4 regions of the Mycobacterium sp. NPDC050853 genome follow, and region 3 is predicted to be linked to each of the others. Evidence: predicted binding sites of a transcription regulator. Region 3 holds the regulator's gene; each other region holds the start of a gene.
The links. The regulator LexA, encoded in region 3, represses DNA repair genes until DNA is damaged. The targets are predictions, from matches to a motif close to CGAACANNTGTTCG.
Positions count from the first base shown of each region.

Region 1: AB0H22_RS17325 (DUF222 domain-containing protein) is a predicted target of LexA. The motif match lies at 2,401-2,414, and genes of this name have one in related genera.
Region 2: ruvC (crossover junction endodeoxyribonuclease RuvC) is a predicted target of LexA. The motif match lies at 1,472-1,485, and genes of this name have one in related genera.
Region 4: cofD (2-phospho-L-lactate transferase) is a predicted target of LexA. The motif match lies at 1,779-1,792, and genes of this name have one in related genera.

Region 1 covers NZ_JBFAGW010000005.1:73,503-78,013, forward strand. Annotated here, with positions in the region: gene AB0H22_RS17310 (C4-type zinc ribbon domain-containing protein) at 1-402, shown strand, start outside; gene AB0H22_RS17315 (bifunctional RNase H/acid phosphatase) at 399-1,508, shown strand; gene AB0H22_RS17320 (DUF2470 domain-containing protein) at 1,518-2,312, shown strand; gene AB0H22_RS17325 (DUF222 domain-containing protein) at 2,429-3,628, shown strand; gene AB0H22_RS17330 (hypothetical protein) at 3,595-4,065, opposite strand; gene AB0H22_RS17335 (DUF58 domain-containing protein) at 4,062-4,511, opposite strand, start outside.
Region 2 covers NZ_JBFAGW010000004.1:86,810-91,320, forward strand. Annotated here, with positions in the region: gene ruvB (Holliday junction branch migration DNA helicase RuvB) at 1-267, opposite strand, end outside; gene ruvA (Holliday junction branch migration protein RuvA) at 264-863, opposite strand; gene ruvC (crossover junction endodeoxyribonuclease RuvC) at 895-1,452, opposite strand; gene AB0H22_RS14995 (TetR family transcriptional regulator) at 1,574-2,143, shown strand; partial or broken gene AB0H22_RS15000 (methyltransferase) at 2,215-2,676, opposite strand; gene AB0H22_RS15005 (phosphatase PAP2 family protein) at 2,817-3,428, shown strand; gene AB0H22_RS15010 (YebC/PmpR family DNA-binding transcriptional regulator) at 3,374-4,129, opposite strand; gene AB0H22_RS15015 (hypothetical protein) at 4,206-4,511, shown strand, end outside.
Region 3 covers NZ_JBFAGW010000004.1:231,399-235,909, reverse strand. Annotated here, with positions in the region: gene AB0H22_RS15725 (molybdopterin guanine dinucleotide-containing S/N-oxide reductase) at 1-406, opposite strand, end outside; gene AB0H22_RS15720 (acyl-CoA dehydrogenase family protein) at 517-1,671, shown strand; gene AB0H22_RS15715 (N-acetyltransferase family protein) at 1,678-2,226, shown strand; gene lexA (transcriptional repressor LexA) at 2,223-2,897, opposite strand; gene AB0H22_RS15705 (LysM peptidoglycan-binding domain-containing protein) at 3,127-3,615, shown strand; gene nrdR (transcriptional regulator NrdR) at 3,746-4,210, shown strand; gene AB0H22_RS15695 (PhzF family phenazine biosynthesis isomerase) at 4,237-4,511, opposite strand, start outside.
Region 4 covers NZ_JBFAGW010000001.1:369,115-373,625, forward strand. Annotated here, with positions in the region: gene AB0H22_RS01830 (phosphomannomutase/phosphoglucomutase) at 1-17, opposite strand, end outside; gene AB0H22_RS01835 (DUF3499 domain-containing protein) at 204-620, opposite strand; gene AB0H22_RS01840 (metallopeptidase family protein) at 800-1,300, shown strand; gene AB0H22_RS01845 (WhiB family transcriptional regulator) at 1,331-1,594, opposite strand; gene cofD (2-phospho-L-lactate transferase) at 1,975-2,943, shown strand; gene AB0H22_RS01855 (coenzyme F420-0:L-glutamate ligase) at 2,940-4,304, shown strand; gene AB0H22_RS01860 (NUDIX hydrolase) at 4,333-4,511, shown strand, end outside.

The sequences.
Region 1 (4,511 bases), on a different contig from region 3:
CGTCGCCAGTCCAGCCTGGAGGATTCCGAACTGGAGTTGATGGAGCGCCGTGAGGAGCTCCAGGCTCAACAGGTCTCGGCACAGGCGAATGCCGACAAGGTCGCCGAGAGGATCGCGGAAATCGAACGGATCCAGCGTGCGGTCGACATCGACATAGACGCCGAGGAAAACCGTTCCCGACAGCGACGTGACGGTCTGATGGCCTCAATTGATGGTCCGTTGCTGGAAACCTATGAACGCCAACGTCGTTCGGGTGCTCCGGGCGCGGGATTGCTACAGGGCAATAAGTGTGGCGCCTGCCGCATTGAGCTGGATCGCGGTGAGCTGGCACGGATCTCGACGGCCGACGCAGACGAGGTACTGCGGTGCCCCGAGTGCGGCGCGGTCCTGGTACGTCTGTGAAGGTTCTTGTCGAGGCTGATGGTGGTTCGCGTGGTAATCCGGGATTGGCCGGGTATGGCACGGTGGTGTTCGCCCCGGATCACGAGACGGTATTGGGGGAGGCGTGCGAGGCGATCGGTCACGCGACTAACAATGTGGCCGAATACCGCGGTCTGATAGCGGGACTCGCCGAGGCGGCACGGCTCGGCGCCACCGAGGTGAGCGTCTCGATGGACTCCAAGCTCGTTGTCGAGCAGATGTCCGGCAGGTGGAAGGTCAAGCATCCCGACCTGATCACTTTGTACCGGCAGGCCGTCACTGCGGCCATGCAGTTCGAATCGGTCAATTACAAGTGGATTCCGCGAGAACGCAATAAGCACGCCGACCGGCTGGCCAACGAGGCGATGGACCGCGCCAGCGGCATCGAACCAAAGCAGCCGAAGAAGCCCAAGGAAGCCGCAGAGCCCAAGGCCAAGCCGGCTGATACCGCACCGGGCTGGACCGGGGCGCGCGGCAAGCCCACCCGGATGCTGTTGTTACGCCATGGGCAGACGGAACTTTCGGTGCAGCGCCGCTACTCGGGACGCGGAAACCCCGAGCTGACTGAACTTGGTCGCGAGCAGGCCGCAATGGCAGCGCGATACCTCGCAGGCCGCGGCGGCATCTCGGCCGTCATCAGCTCACCATTGAGTCGCGCCCGCGAGACTGCGGCCGCGGCCGCCGATGCGCTTGGGGTTCCATACACCGTCGATGACGATCTGATCGAAACAGACTTCGGTACATGGGAGGGTTTGACGTTCTCCGAAGCGGCCGAGCGTGATCCGGAGCTGCACGGCCGCTGGCTCAGCGATACCTCGGTGACTCCGCCAGAAGGGGAGAGCTTCGACACCGTGCACCACCGGGTGCGGCGGGCCCGCAACCGGATTATCGCCGAGCACGGTGGCGCAACGGTTTTGGTGGTCTCGCATGTCACGCCCATCAAGACGCTGCTGCGCCTGGCGCTCGACGCCGGGCCCAGTCTGTTATACCGGCTGCACCTGGATTTGGCCTCGCTGAGCATCGCCGAGTTCTATTCGGACGGGCCGGCATCGGTCCGACTGATGAACGAGACGTCGTACTTGACTTAGGCTGTCGCCATGGCCTCTCGCGATCACGGCGATCCGGGCGATGCGCCCACCATCGCCCCACCCCTGACAGACGTTGCCAATCCGGCTAGACCATCGGCCGCCGAGGAGGCCCGAACCGTCGCGGCGTCCACGAACATCGCGACGCTTGCGACTCTGTCCGCCGAGGGTGACCCCTGGGCTTCGCTGGTCACCTACGGGCTGCTGGACGGGGATCCGGTGCTGTGCGTCTCGCGAATGGCCGAGCACGGCCGCAACCTGATGCGTGATGCCAGGGCAAGTGTTTCGATCGTGGCGCCCAACCCGCCCGAGGACCCGCTCGCCAATACCCGGATCACCCTCGCCGGGGCGGTGCGCCAGCCGAGTCCGGAAGAGTTACCCGCGGCGCGAGAGGCGCATATCGCCGCGGTGCCGGCCGCTCGTTACTACATCGAGTACAGCGACTTCACCGTCTGGCTCCTGGCGGTTGACCGAGTGCGTTGGGTTGGTGGCTATGGCCGCATGGACTCGACAAGTGGTTCCGAATATCATTCGGCCTCATCGGATCCCGTCTCCACCAACGCCGCCGGTGCCATTAGTCACCTCAACGATGACCATGGGCAGGCGCTGCTCGATATGGCGCAACGACTGGGCGGATATCCGGACGCTACCGCGGCGCGCTGTGAGCGGGCGGACCGGTACGGGTTGGACATCAGGGTGAGCACTCCGCGGGGGTGGGCGGTGACCCGAGTCGGATACGTCGATCCGATTGATTCGATCGACGACCTACGGCTCGCCACGGTGCAGCTGGCGCAGCTAGCACGTTAGGGCGTTGGTTTCCGCCAATCAGTGAGATTGTGGATAACTTGACGATTGCTCGAATGGCTGTGGATAACAGCATGATCCGATCGTTACTCGAACGTACGTTCTAGTAACGTGATGGCATGTTCCCCACCGATCCAGCTGCCGAGGCGGCCCGGCTCGTCGACCGAATCGCCGAGCTAGAGCGGATGAAGGCCGCGGCCGCCGCGGAGCAAGCTCATGCCACGGTGCTGCTCGACCGTGCCCGCCGTGCGGATGAGGCCGCCAAGGGAGTGCCTCGGCGTCGGCAGGGGATGGGAGTAGCCGCGGAGGTGGCCTTGGCGCGGCAGGATTCGCCGGCCCGTGGCAGCCGTCACCTCGGCTTCGCGAAGGCGCTCGTCCACGAGATGCCTCACACGCTCGCGGCATTGGAGTGCGGCGCGCTCAACGAATGGCGCGCGACGATTCTGGTGCGCGAAACCGCCTACCTCGTCGTCGAGGACCGGCAGAAGATCGACGTCGAGATGTGCGCGGACGTGGCGTGGCTGCACGGAATGGGCGATGCCAGGCTCACCGCAGAGGCGAAACGCCTGGCCTATCGGCTGGATGCCGAGGCCGTGGTGCGCCGTGCACGTCGAGCGGAGAGTGAACGCCGAGTATCCATCCGTCCTGCACCCGACACCATGACCTACCTGACGGCACTGCTGCCGGTGAAACAGGGAGTGGCTGTGTACGCGGCTCTCAAACGGGCCGCCGATACATCAATGGATCCTGTTCGCGGCCAAGGGCAGATCATGGCCGACACCCTGGTGGAACGGGTGACCGGCGTATCAACCGCCGAGGCTGTGCCCATCGGCGTGAACATCACGATCTCCGATGAGGCCCTACTTGGCGGGGGTGTCGAGCCCGCCACTATCGCGGGTCACGGACCTGTCCCTGCGGGAGTGGCGCGCAGGCTCATTTCCGATGCCGTCAGCGCCGGTGCGAAGGTCCTCGCGCGGCGGTTGTATCGATGCTGTGGCACGGGTGCCTTGGTGACCTCAGATTCGCGAAGTCGCCTGTTCCCCAAGGGATTGGCCGAGCTGATCGACCTCCGCGACCAAACCTGCCGCACACCGTACTGTGACGTTCCGATTCGCCACCACGATCATGTCGTCGGGAGTGCACGGGGTGGGGCGACCTCATTCGACAACGGTCAAGGCCTCTGCGAGCGATGCAACTACGTCAAAGAGGCGCCGGGTTGGAACGCAACGTCTGTGCTCGGTCCGGATCGGCACACCGTCGAGATCACGACACCGACGGGAACCGTCTATCGGTCCACGGCGCCACCACTGCCTGGGTAGATCCGGGTAAATGGCCACACGGCGACGACATAGATAAGTACGACCGTGACCGGCACGATGAACGGCAGCCAGGACTGTCCCTGCACGGGTAGTGCTGTGGCGAGCAATGCCGCGCATGCGAACAGCAGCGCGGGAATGATCACCTCATTTCTGACGGCAATGACGGCGGAGGGCAAGTGCAGGGGATAGGCGGTGAGCAGATAGGTCGCGGCCGCGAGGCCGGAGAGCGTTGCCAACACTGCGGGAGTGTTACCCAGCGCCAATGCACCGATGGCCGATAGCACCGCGAGTATCGCGGCTATCCGAAACCGAAGACCGGCGAGAACCAAGACCGTCGCGCAAACCGATACCGGTACAGCATATTTTGTGATCCCACCGACCGCTGCTGTCACCATCAAGAGGCCGAGAGCGGCAGCGACTATCGCGCGTACGTTCATCTGCGCCGTCCGATTCGTTGGCGCTGCGGTATGAGATGCATCGCGTGGTTGAGTCCGGCGTCCTGGCTCCAGGCGATCACATCGACACCCGTCACGGCGATGTTGCGGTACATCCGCGAGCGCTCCAACCGCCACCAACGCGCGACGATCGGATCTGGTTCTACACGAAATGGCAAGCGATCGAGCACATCAACCACCAGGACGGGGTGCCCGCGTCGCCGAAGGTCGGTAAGCGCAAGGCCGAAATCGGCATTCAAAAGGGTGGAAAATGCCACGACGATCGAGTTGGGCGGCATCGCTGCACGTGGGGCAAGCGCGCTGGGGCTTTGCGAATGCCACTCTCCGGCATCGAGAATGGCATCAAGCACGCGGTAGAACTGGTGACGGCCTATATCAGGAGAAAGCCACCGCGGTGCACTGCCCAACACGACAACGCCCGCGCGGTC
Region 2 (4,511 bases), 140 kb from region 3:
GATGATCATGGCCAATGAGGTCTTCCCGAGCCCGGGCGGACCGGACAGCAGGATGTGGTCCGGGGTGCTGCCACGATTCTTCGCGCCGGACAACACGAGCTCCAGCTGCTCGCGCACGCGTGGCTGGCCGATGAACTCGTGCAGGGTCCGCGGCCGCAATCCTGCGTCGACATCGCCCTCGCCGACCGTCAGGGCACTGGACATCTCGGCGGTTTCGAAGCCCTCCTCCTCGGCCTCAAGGTCCCCGAACTCGTCGAAGCGACTCATCGCGTCTTACCCAGCAGCGTCAGTGCCGAGCGCAATACGGTCGAGGTGTCGCCATCGGAATTGTCTTGGGCCAGCACGGCATCGGTGGCTTGCTCGGCTTGTTTGGCGGGGAATCCGAGGCCCGTAAGCGCCTCGATGACCTGTGTGCGCACCAGCGATCCAGTGCCGCGGCCCAGCTCGGTGGATCCGCTCGGGGCGGCCGCCACCTTCTCCCGCAGTTCCAGCACCAGGCGCTCGGCGCCACGCTTACCGATCCCCGGCACCCGGGTCAGCGCCGTGACATCGCCATCGCCCAGTGCCTGACGCAGCGTCGGTGCGTCGTACACCGCGAGCGTGGCCATCGCGATCTTGGGCCCCACACCAGAGACCCCAAGCAGCGTCATGAACAGATCGCGGGCATCGGTGTCGGTGAAGCCGTACAAGGTCATCGAGTCCTCGCGGACAATCATCGCCGTGATCAGCCGCACCTGCGTGCCGCGCCGCAGCGTCGACAGTGTCGCCGGGGTGGCGTTGACGCGATATCCGACACCGGCGGCCTCGATCACCACATGATCGAGCGCAATGTCGATGACCTCGCCATTGACCGAAGCAATCATTCGATACCACCTTCTTCGCGCAAGCGGCTCATCATCGCGCCACCGCCTTCATTCGGGCCGCAAAGGCCTTCCGCTGCTTTTCCGCTGCGGCCTCCGCTTTGGCCATCCTCGCCAGCATGGGCGCACGCCAGCAGTGACAGATTGCCAGGGCCAGTGCATCCGCCGCGTCCGCGGGTGACGGCGCCGTCTGCAGCTGCAGGATGCGGGTGACCATGGCTGTCACTTGCGATTTATCCGCCCGCCCGTTGCCGGTTACCGCTGCCTTGACTTCCGACGGGGTGTGGAAATACACCTCGATTCCCCGTCTTGCGGCGCACAGCGCGATCACCCCGCCGGCTTGAGCGGTTCCCATCACGGTGGAGACGTTGTGCTGAGCAAAGACACGCTCGATGGCGACCACATCGGGGCGGTGAGTGTCCATCCAGTGTTCGACGACCTCACTGATCGCCAGAAGTCGTTGCGGGAGAGGCTGATTGGCCGGGGTACGCACGACGTCGACATCCAGGGCAACCACCTTGCGGCCCGAGGAGGCCTCGACCATGGACAGGCCACACCGGGTAAGACCCGGGTCGACTCCCATCACCCGCACGTGTCAGCCCTCTCGCCGTAGAACAACTGTTCGATCAGCATATCGAGGGGTTTCGCCCATCCGGCATATCAACACGCGAGGGCTCTCCAAATGTCAACGCTCGTTGGCCTAAACTCAGCGCATGTCCACCGAACCTCGGCGATCGGACGCCACCCGCGCGGCCATCCTTGAGGCTGCCCAGGAACACTTCGCCGGCGTCGGCTACGAGAAGGCAACCATCCGAGCCATCGCAGCGACCGCGGGTATCGACCCGTCCCTGGTGATGCGCTATTACGGCAACAAGGCAAAGCTGTTCGCGGCGGCCGCCAACTTCGACCTGTGCCTGCCTGATCTCACCGCAGTGCCCCATGCCGAGCTCGGCACGACGATGGTCGAGCACTTCATGGACCGCTGGGAAGTAGACGACACGATGGTCGCACTCCTACGCGCCGCGGTATCGCACGAATCCGCGCGAGCGCGAATGGAGGACATCTTCAGCAGCCAGACGGTTCCTGCCATGGCGCCAGTGATCTCGGATCACATCCTCGAGCGTGCTGCCCTGGTTGGCACGCAGATGATCGGCTTCGCCGCATGCCGCTACATCCTCAACTTGAGTCCCGTGGTGGACATGACGCGCGAGCAGGTCATCGACTGGTTAGCGCCAATCATTCAGCACTACCTCGACGCACCCGCACCTCAGGCCGCGGGCTGAGCCCAGGGGCGCAGCCTCGGAATCCATCGCGGTACGTGCTGGGAGTACTCGGCGTAGTCGCGGCCGAACCGCTTCAACAGGCCGCGTTCCTCAACCAGGGGGAAGTAGATGGCGTTGACGGTAATGAACACCGCCGCGAAGATCAGCAGACCAACAGAGTTCACGGCGAGTGCCTCGCCCACCAGGATGGCGATCACTCCGGTGATCATCGGGTTGCGCACGTAGCGGTAGGGACCGAAGACCACCAGTCGGGTCGGTGGATCGAATGGCGCCAAAGAACCCTTACCGATCTGATGGAAGAGCAGCACCGTCCGCGTCACCAGGAACAGGCCCGCACCGATCAACAGCGTCCCGATCACCGTCGCCGCCATCGACATCTGGTCCGACATCCACGAGGGCACTTCCATGCCCAATCCGTAGAGGATGACCAGTGGAATGAGGACTGTCATGGTGACCGGCAGCGCGAGTACGGCACGCGCGGTGCGCCAGAGACTCGTCGATTCGGGCGCCGAGATGACTGTTTGTGTGGCCATGACGGGCCTCCCTTCACTCCTAGATGTCTAAGATGTACGCCTACTTGACATAGCTGTCAACACATGTTGACCAACAGTCGTTGACATCACAGTAACGCCGCACGGGTGGCGTTACATTCCCGACGATTACTGTCGTCATAGTGTCTGCCGGAAACCTGTCGATCCAGAAAACGATTCAGTGGTGGCCTCCCCTTGGCGTGATCACGATGTTGGTGCTCGGATTCACCGTCGGGAAGGGTTCAACACCCTTTGACATCTGGTTTTTCGATGCGACCCAACAGGTATTCGGGGTGCAGCCACGCTGGCTATTGATCTTCACCGACTGGGCGCTGCTCGGACCGGTACTGCTGGCCTGCATCGGCTTCGAGCTGTATCGCCGGCGCTGGCGGGTGGCGGCGGTGGTACTCGCCTGTCCGTTCGTCGCGATCTGGACCACTCAGGCCACCAAGCTGCTCGTGGGACGCGAGAAGGGCGGCTACCTCGCCTACCCCAGCGGCCACACCACGCTGGTGGTATCGGTGATGGGAATGGTCGTGCTGGTGGCCGGCGGGGCGATGTGGTCCTTCGTTGCCGCTGCGATCGTCAGCACGCTGGGGCTACTCGGGCAGGTTGCCTGCGGGTATCACTACGTCACGGACACCATCGGCGCCGTGCTCGTCACCACCGCGGTGGTGACCCTGGCGGTCTGGGCGGCCGGTCAGTCCTCGTCGAGCGCGGCCAGCACCTCATCGGACAGGTCCACGTTGGTGTAGACGTTCTGCACGTCGTCGCTGTCCTCCAGCGCGTCGACCAGCTTGAACACCTTGCGGGCCCCGTCGACATCGACGGGGACGCTCACCGACGGCTGAAAGCTCGCTTCCGCCGACTCGTAATCGATCCCGGCAGCCTGCAGCGCCTGCCGCACCGCAACGAGGTCCGTGGGCTCGGAGACGACCTCGAAGCTCTCGCCCAGATCGTTGACCTCCTCGGCACCCGCCTCCAGGACGGCCATGAGCACGTCATCCTCGGACAGGTTCCCCTTGTCGAGGGTCACCATGCCCTTGCGGGAGAACAGATAGGACACCGACCCCGGATCGGCCATGGCGCCACCATTGCGGGTCATCGCGACACGCACCTCACCGGCGGCACGGTTGCGGTTATCGGTCAAGCATTCGATAAGCACCGCGACACCATTCGGGCCATAGCCCTCGTACATGATGGTCTGCCAGTCGGCGCCGCCGGCTTCCTCGCCGGCACCGCGCTTGCGGGCCCGCTCGATGTTGTCATTGGGCACCGAGGTCTTCTTGGCCTTCTGGATGGCGTCGTAGAGCGTCGGGTTGCCGGACGGATCACCGCCGCCTGTGCGCGCGGCGACCTCGATGTTCTTGATCAGCCTGGCGAACTCCTTGCCACGGCGCGCGTCTTTGACGGCCTTCTGATGCTTGGTGGTGGCCCACTTGGAATGGCCGCTCATGTACCCGGTTACTTCTTTCTGTCTGTGTTCATTTTCAGCGCTGACCGAGTGTACTCGCGCAACTAGGGTGAACCGCATGACTGTCCTGGTGGAAGACCCGATTGTCGACGCCGTGCTGGACCGATACGCGGAAACCATCGGCGAGAGCCTGACCGACTACCGCAACCATCTGTACCGCGCCATGAACTACCAGCTACGGCTTCTCGGCATGACCGAGGCACCACCCGAGATTGCCTTGGCGTGGGCGACACACGATATCGGGATCTGGACGGCAGGCACCTGGGACTACCTCGATCCGTCGGTGGCGCTCGCCGAGCAGCTGGCGCCGGAATTCGGAGTCACCGACATCGCGCGGGTGCGGTCGATGGTGGCCGAACACCAC
Region 3 (4,511 bases):
CCTGGCTCTGCGCATGGTGGAAGCGTCCGGCGCTGGCCCAGCCGTAAGAGCCGCCGTAGATGGCCTCATTGCCGTGGGTATCGACAATGCGCCGCAGTTCATCGGCCAGCAGTTCGGTGAGCTCCCCCCAGGACACTTCCACGTACTCGTCAGAGCCGCGGGCCGCGCTGGGGCCGGGCCCGTCCCGTAGCCAGCCGCGGCGCACGGACGGCGCGGTTACTCGGGCCTGATGTCGGATCGAACCGGGAATGTTCTGCAGCAGCGGTGACGGATCCAGGTCGGTGGCGATGGGAACAACACCGACGACCTCTCCATCGCGGACCTGAGGTGTGAAAGCACCCCAGTGCGTGTGTGAAAGTTGCGATGAGCCGCTTGCGTGAAGAGCCGAAAACGCACCAACGGTCATCTGAATAACCCTAGGCTTTCTCTCTGCCAAAGCAGAGTAGGCGAGTACCGACCGACCAGTGGGTTGGTATACATTCTGCCGAGTACGTAAACCCAAACCGGAAGGTGATCATGGCCGGCGCCGTTAAGTTCACACGCACCATCTTCGAACCCGAGCACGAACTGTTCCGCGAGTCGTTCAAGACCTTCCTTGCTCGGCACGCCGAGCCCTACAGGGAGGAGTGGGAGGAGAACAAGATTGTCGACCGCTCCCTCTGGGTTGAGGCTGGCAAACAGGGCTTTCTGGGCACCGACATGCCCGAGGAGTACGGCGGCGGCGGCCTCATCGATTTCCGCTACAACGCCATCATCGGCGAAGAGGTCACCAAGGCCCGGCAGTCGGGTATCGGTTTCACTTTGCACAACGATGTCTCGGGCCCGTACTTCCGTGACCTGGCCAATGACGAGCAGAAGGCGCGCTGGTTCCCCGGATTCTGTTCCGGTGAGCTGATCTCGGCGATCGCCATGACCGAGCCGGGCACCGGTAGTGACCTGCAGGGCATCAAGACCCGGGCCGTCAAGGACGGCGATCATTACATTCTCAATGGCTCCAAGACCTTCATCACCAACGGCATCAATGCCGACCTGGTGATCGTGGTGGCGCAGACCGATCCCGAGAAGGGTGCATTGGGCTTCAGCCTCATCGTCGTGGAGCGCGGTATGGAGGGTTTCGAGCGCGGCCGCAAGCTCGACAAGATGGGCTTGGATGCGCAGGACACCGCCGAGCTGTCCTTCACCGATGTTCGGGTGCCCGCCGCCAACCTGCTGGGTGAAGAAGGCCAGGGCTTCGTGTACCTGATGCAGAACCTGCCGCAGGAGCGCATGTCGATCGCCGTCGTGGCCGCCGCTGCCATGGAAACCATGCTTGAGGCGACCATCCAGTACACGTCCGAGCGTAAGGCGTTCGGTAAGCCGATCAAGAGCTTCCAGAACAGCCGCTTCCTGCTGGCCGAGCTCGCCACCGATGCCACGATGATCCGGATCATGGTCGATGAGTTCATCACCCTGCTCAACAAGAAGGAACTGAGTGTCGAGCAGGCCGCGATGGCCAAGTGGTACAGCACCGAGAAGCAGGTTCACCTGATCGACCGCTGCCTTCAGCTGCACGGTGGCTACGGCTTCATGCGTGAATACCCGGTCGCCCGCGCCTTCATGGACTCACGCGTCCAGACCATCTACGGCGGAACCACCGAGATCATGAAGGAGATCATCGGGCGTTCGCTCTAGCGCCCAATGATCATTCGTGACGCGGCTGCGGACGACGCGGCCGCCTGTGCGGCGATCTATGCGCCGTATGTGACCGATACGGCCATCTCGTTCGAGGAGGTGCCGCCGTCGGATGTCGTTCTTGCCGAACGCATCCGGTCGGCGGCCCACCGGCACGCCTGGCTAGTGGCCGAGGATGGCGGCGAGATCCTTGGTTATGCCTATGCGGTGCCATGGAAATCGCGCACCGCCTACCAATGGGCGTGTGAAGTTAGCGTGTACGTGGACGGCACTCGGCACCAGCGGGGGACGGGGCGCCGGCTCTATTCCGCGCTACTCGATCGGCTCCGCGATCTGGGTTACCGCACGGTGCTGGCCGTAGTGGTGGTGCCCAACGCGGCAAGTGAAAAGCTGCACCGAGCAATGGGATTCGAGCAGGTTGGGCTCTACCGGAAGATCGGGCACAAGCTAGGCGCCTGGCACGATGTCGCGCATTTCCAGATGTTCCTGCCGTCTCCGGACGGCAGGAACACAGAGGATGGCTGTGCCCCCGGGGCGCCGCCGGGCGCAGCCTAGATCTTGCGGAGGACGGTGACGACCTTGCCGAGGATGGCGGCGTCATTACCGGGGATCGGCTCGAACAGTGGGTTGTGCGGCATCAGCCAGACTTGACCCGCTGTCCGCTTGAATGTCTTGACAGTCGCCTCACCGTCGATCATCGCGGCCACGATATCGCCGTTGTCGGCGACGTTCTGTTGGCGGACCACGACCCAGTCGCCATCGCATATCGCGGCGTCGATCATTGATTCGCCGACCACCTTGAGCAGGAACAGTGATCCCTCGCCGACCAGCTCGCGGGGGAGCGGGAACACGTCCTCCACGGCCTCCTCGGCCAGGATGGGCCCACCGGCGGCGATACGCCCCAGGACCGGCACGAATGTCGGCTCGGGCAGATCGCCGGAACCGGCCACGTCAGTGGTGGCCGATGTCCTCTGTAGATCGCCAATCCCTCGCACATCAACGGCACGTGGGCGATTGGGATCGCGTCGCAGGAAGCCCTTCTGTTCGAGCGTGCGTAGCTGATGGGCGACCGAAGAAGTGGATGTGAGGCCGACGGCGTCACCAATTTCGCGGATGCTCGGGGGGTAGCCCCGCTCATTCACCGATGCGCGGATGACCTCCAGAATGGTCCGCTGGCGCTCTGTCAGTGAACCGGTGGCGGATCCCTTGCTGGGTGTATCGCTCATGGGCCCGAATCTAGACCTGTCGACCTCTTTTATCAAACATGTGTTCGATGCGTGTCGCATTTTACGTCTCCGTGGCCGGCTGGCGTGGTGATTAGCGCTGGTCAGGAGCACTTGTCGGTGGTGGATGCTACAAATCGATCACATGTTCGGACATCGAACACATGATCGAGTACATTCGAACATAAGAGCGAACGGACCTCCCGATCGACAGGACAGGAAGGGCATACAGATGAGCACAAACGTTCTCACCACACGCCGTGAATACACGCCACGCGAGTGCGCCCCGCAGGCACGTGCGTACAGCGCGCAATACCCGCTGACGCAACGTCGTGCGCTGCCTGTGCGCACTGTCGCATACCGGAGGCCCGCCGGCCGGCCGGTTGCGTACCGAGGCACCGGGGTTCGAGTCTCGACCGCAGTGCATCATCGCCGACCGGTGAGCCTGAAGGCCACCGTCGTCGTTGCGGTGGGCGCTGCGGTGGCGACGATGTGGCTGCTGATGCTCGGACAGATCAGCGCCGCCGGAATCGGAGGATCCGGCCTGCCGGATCGTGTGGCGGTAGTCCAGGTCGCTCCAGGAGAGACCCTGGCTGACGTGGCCTCGCGTGTCGCACCGGATGCGCCGCGCGCGGCGGTGGTGTCCAAGATTCGTGAACTGAATGAACTCGATTCAGCGACAGTGCAAGCGGGTCAGACGTTGGTTTCCCCGGTCGGCTGATCGGCGCACGGACGTGACCTTCGAACGAGCCGGAGCACGGGTATCCTCGACACCGGTCTGGGCGCGCTGCACTGTGCGTCAGCCCATCCAGACCAACGACTTGGAGTCTAGAACCGGCGAAGGAGCAGTAATGCACTGTCCGTTCTGCCGTCATCCCGACTCACGCGTTGTCGATTCCCGCGAAGCGGATGAAGGTCAGGCGATCCGTCGACGGCGCTCATGCCCTGAGTGCGGCCGTCGTTTCACCACCGTCGAGACCGCTGTGCTGGCCGTCGTGAAGCGCAGCGGCGTCACCGAGCCGTTCAGTCGCGACAAGGTGATCAAGGGGGTGCGTCGGGCCTGCCAGGGGCGTGATGTCGATGACGACGCACTGAATCTCCTCGCCCAGAAGGTTGAGGATGCCGTCCGGGCTGCCGGATCCCCGGAAATTCCCAGCAATGAAGTAGGTCTGGCCATTCTCGGCCCGCTCCGCGATCTTGATGAGGTCGCCTACCTGCGCTTCGCTTCGGTATATCGCGGATTCAGCTCAGCCGAAGACTTCGAGCGCGAGATCGCCGCACTGCGGGCCCACCGGGACGCACCGACGGCATCCTGACCTTTTGGTCGTGCGCTCTGGCCGCTCTAGTCCAACGTCAACGATTGATCGGCGACGACGTGGCCGCCGATCGTCACCCAGCCCTCCGGGCTCCACTGCGTGAGAATCTGCGATCCCTTGCCCTGATTGATGATCAGGTCGCGGCTCAACAAGTCGGTCAACCGCGCTGCCACCGCCCCGGTCGCTTCGTCCTCGGCGAGACCCAGGTCGGAGGCGAACACACGTGATCGCACCAGGCTGGCGTTGCGGTCCTGCCAGGCCCATACGCAATGCAGCAATTCATCCGCGTAGTCGGCGGGAT
Region 4 (4,511 bases), on a different contig from region 3:
TCAGCGGACCGGGCCATGACGAAAGCTCTCCTATGGGTCTATTGAGAGTTGGTCTGTTGAGAGAAGGACGTTAGGTATCGCTGGCCAGCCTAGTGGTCGGCCCGCATCGAACGTGAACGTCCGGCGAGTGGTTAGAGAATGTCAGCAGACCGAGCCGAAGGTACCCAAGTCTCACTCGCAGGTCATGCTCGTTCGGACCAGCCTCACTCGACGGGATCAGGGAGAACCCGCAGGTGCCCACGGCGTCGCCCGACCGGAGCCGGATGCACGGGCCGAGACGCGGCGGGGGCCGCGTGGGTACCGACATCGAGCATCGGCTCACTAAAACCGGCGGCCGCCACCCGCCGGACGCCGCCTGTCGACTCCCGCACGGCGTCGGCCAGGGCCACCAGGTCGTCGTCCTCGGGATTCGACGGCATGGGGCCGCTGTAACGGACCAGCTCCCAGCCTCGGGGCGCGGTGATCCGGCTCGCGTGCTGCGCACACAGATCCCACGAATGCGGCTCACTGGACGTGGACAGCGGCCCGACCACGGCCGTCGAATCCGCGTAGACGAATGTCAATGTCGCCACGGCGAAACTCGGGCACCCGGGCCGACAGCAGCGACGGGGGGCTCTCACAAGCGTTGAGGCTATCGCGCGCAAACACGTTCCGACTCGCAGACACGCTGGTGTCAGCGGTGATGCGCCGCTTGCGCGAAGAACGTAAGCGTCGTGAGACCGGGCGGTGACCTGCCCGTTGCTATTCCCCAGTCTCAGCAGCCTCACCTTCCCCACGGATCGCGAATACCATTCGGGACATGTCACGTGATGGACGACGCGGTGGGTCCTCTGGAGGATCGAGCTCGCAGGGCTCTCGAAGGGGTCGCGAATTCCGCGGACCTCTCCTACCGCCCACCGTTCCCGGCTGGCGCTCACGTGCCGAGCGCTTCGATATGGCAGTCCTGGAGGCCTACGAACCGATCGAACGGGCGTGGCAGGCACGGCTGGAGGGTTTGGACGTCGCGGTCGACGAGATTCCACGCATCCAACCCAAGGATCCGGATTCGGTGCAATGGCCGCCGGAAGTGATCGCAGACGGGCCGATTCCGCTGGCAAGACTGATTCCGGCCGGTGTGGACACCCGGGGTAACACCACCCGGGCGCGGATTGTCCTATTCCGAAAGCCGATCGAATTGCGCGCGAAGAAATCTGGAGATTTGTCGGATCTCCTGCACGATCTACTGGTCGCGCAGGTTGCCACCCATCTGGGGGTGGAACCGTCGGTGATCGACCCAACCATCACCGACGAGGGCGATTAACTCACCCTGGGGCGAACACAGAACACCGAATCAGATGATGCCGCGCTTCAAGCGACGGCGCTCACGCTCGGACAACCCACCCCAAATGCCGAACCGCTCGTCATTGGCCAATGCGGACTCAAGGCACTCGTCCTTGACCTCGCAGCCCAGGCAGATGCGCTTGGCCTCACGAGTCGACCCACCCTTCTCAGGGAAGAACGCCTCGGGATCGGTCTGCGCGCAGAGCGCCTTCTCTTGCCACTGGTCGTCGGCGGCACCCAACACCGCGTCAAAATCGTTCTGTACCAACGTCAGATGCGGACGTGCGGGCGGTAAGCCCGTCGCACCCGTGCCAACGCCGGAACTCAGCTCGTCGTGTACACCAAATTCACTGTGTCCGAACAGCATCGTCCCGCCTCCTCACTGTTCCTGTCGCATCCGAATACAACTCGTATTGCCCGGTTTCGTGCCACAATCTTCACTTCCGGCCATTTCGATTCGAACATTTGATCGAATCCCGGTCTGCGCCTGAGACTTACAAACTCAGCCCGAGGAATGACACTGCTGTGATTACACACGTGTTCGCTGCCGGGGTCAAGCGAAGGACGAAAATTCATACCATCTTCCACCGACAAAAACGGCGTGGCGCCCTCATGGCGTGTCGCATCATTGCCGGCGCACTAGTCTCGGTCAACGTGAAAGTCACCGTCCTCGTCGGCGGCGTCGGCGGAGCGCGTTTCCTCCTCGGCGTCCAGCGCTTGCTCGGATCAGATTCCAGCAAGCATCAGATAAACGCCATCGTGAACATTGGCGACGACGCCTGGATGCACGGCGTCAGGATCTGCCCTGACCTGGACACCTGCATGTACACCCTCGGCGGGGGGGTCGACCCGGAGCGGGGTTGGGGGCACCGCGACGAGACCTGGAACGCCATGGAGGAGTTGGCCGCCTATGGCGCCCAGCCCGACTGGTTCTCGCTCGGCGACAGGGACCTGGCCACTCACCTCATACGCAGTCAAATGCTGCGAGCCGGTTACCCGCTATCAGCGGTCACCGAAGCGTTATGCAATCGATGGCAGCCCGGGGTCCGCCTGTTACCCGCCAGCGACGACCGGTGTGAGACCCACGTGGTGATCACCGACCCCGCCGACGGAGAGCAGCGCGCGATCCATTTCCAACAGTGGTGGGTGCAGCATCGGGCGCAGGTCCCCACACACAGCTTCGCGTTCGTCGGAGCGGACGAAGCAAAGGCCACCCCGAGCGTTGCCGAGGCCATCGCCGACGCCGATGTGGTCTTGCTGGCGCCGTCCAATCCGGTGGTCAGCATCGGGGCCATCTTGGCGGTGGGTGGAGTTCGCGGGGCGCTCCGCACAACCTCGGCTCCGGTGATCGGTTACTCGCCGATCGTGTCCGGGAAGCCGCTCCGCGGAATGGCCGACGATTGTTTGCGCGTGATCGGTGTCGAGGTGAGCTCACAGGGTGTCGGAGAACACTTCGGCGCCCGCGCGCAGACCGGCATCCTGGACGGCTGGCTGGTCGACGAGGGTGATGCAGCTCACATTGAGGGAGTTCAGGTACGGTCGGTTCCGCTGCTCATGACCGACCCGGACGCAACGGCGGCGATGGTGCGTGCGGGACTCGACCTGGCCGGAGTGAAACTATGAATTCACCTGCGGATTCCCCTGCACCCGAACATGGTTCGGCCAAGCCGATCGAAATCCTACCGGTCGCGGGTTTACCCGAATTCCGCCCCGGTGACGATGTGGCCGCGGCCATAGCCGCGGCGGCACCGTGGCTACGCGACGGTGATGTGGTGGTGATCACCAGCAAAATCATCTCCAAGGCCGAGGGCCGGATCGTCGCCGCACCCACCGATCCCGAGGCCCGAGACAGCCTGCGGCGCAAACTGATCGATTCCGAGTCGGTCCGCGTGTTAGCCCGCAAGGGCAAGACGCTGATCACCGAGAACACCATCGGCATCGTGCAGGCCGCCGCCGGAATCGACGCATCCAATGTGGACACGGCCGAACTCGTGTTGCTTCCCGTCGACCCCGACGGCAGCGCTGCGGCGGTCCGGGCGGCACTGTCACGGCAGCTGAGCGTGAACGTGGCGGTAGTGGTCACCGACACCATGGGGCGAGCCTGGCGCAACGGCCAGACCGATGCGGCCATCGGCTCCTCCGGCATATCCGTCCTCTACGCCTACGCCGGTGCAAAAGATAAGCACGGCAACGAGCTTCAGGTGACCGAGGTCGCCATAGCCGATGAGATTGCGGCTGCAGCCGATTTGGTCAAGGGCAAGCTCACCGACGTGCCGGTAGCGGTGGTGCGAGGACTTTCGGTGCCCGACGACGGCAGCGTCGCCCGCGATCTCTTGCGCTCGGGTCCGGACGACTTGTTCTGGCTCGGCACCGCCGAAGCCTTGGAGCAGGGCCGCCGCGACGCGGTACTGGTACGCCGCTCAGTCCGACAATTCACCGACACCGCAGTGGATCCCGACCTGCTACGCGAAGCCATCGGCGAGGCGCTGACCGCACCCGCTCCGCATCACACCCATCCGGTGCGATTCGTGTGGGTGCGGGATCTGACAATGCGGCACGCTCTCTTGGATGCCATGAAGCAGGCATGGGCCGGCGACCTCACCGGGGACGGCCGCACCCCCGAATCCGTGGACAAGCGGGTGGCACGCGGACAGATCCTCTATGACGCGCCGGAAGTCGTGATCCCGTTCCTGGTGCCCGACGGCGCCCACGACTATCCCGACGAGCGTCGCACCGGCGCGGAACGCACCATGTTCACCGTCGCAGTCGGCGCAGCGGTACAGGCACTGCTGGTGACGTTGGCCGCGCGAGGTGTGGGCAGCTGCTGGATTGGGTCCACCATCTTCGCGGGAGATGTCGTGCGCAGCCAACTGGGGCTAGAAGCGTCGTGGGAACCGATGGGAGCCATCGCGATTGGCTATCCGTCCGAGCCACTGGAACCACGCTCTCCCCTGCCACCCGGCCAGATGCTGGTGGAATTGTGACGAGCCACTCGGGCGAGGAACGTCGAGCATGAGCGGGCTACATGGGTCCACCATCGAATTGCTCTCCTCATGGGAGGCTCCGAATGAGGAACAGGACAGTCTGCGGCACGCCGTGCTGGCGTTTCTCGACGCCAATCCGGACGCCTGCCGTCGTCGCTGTGTCGCCGGCCATATCACCGCCTCGGCCCTGGTGGTCAGCGACGACGG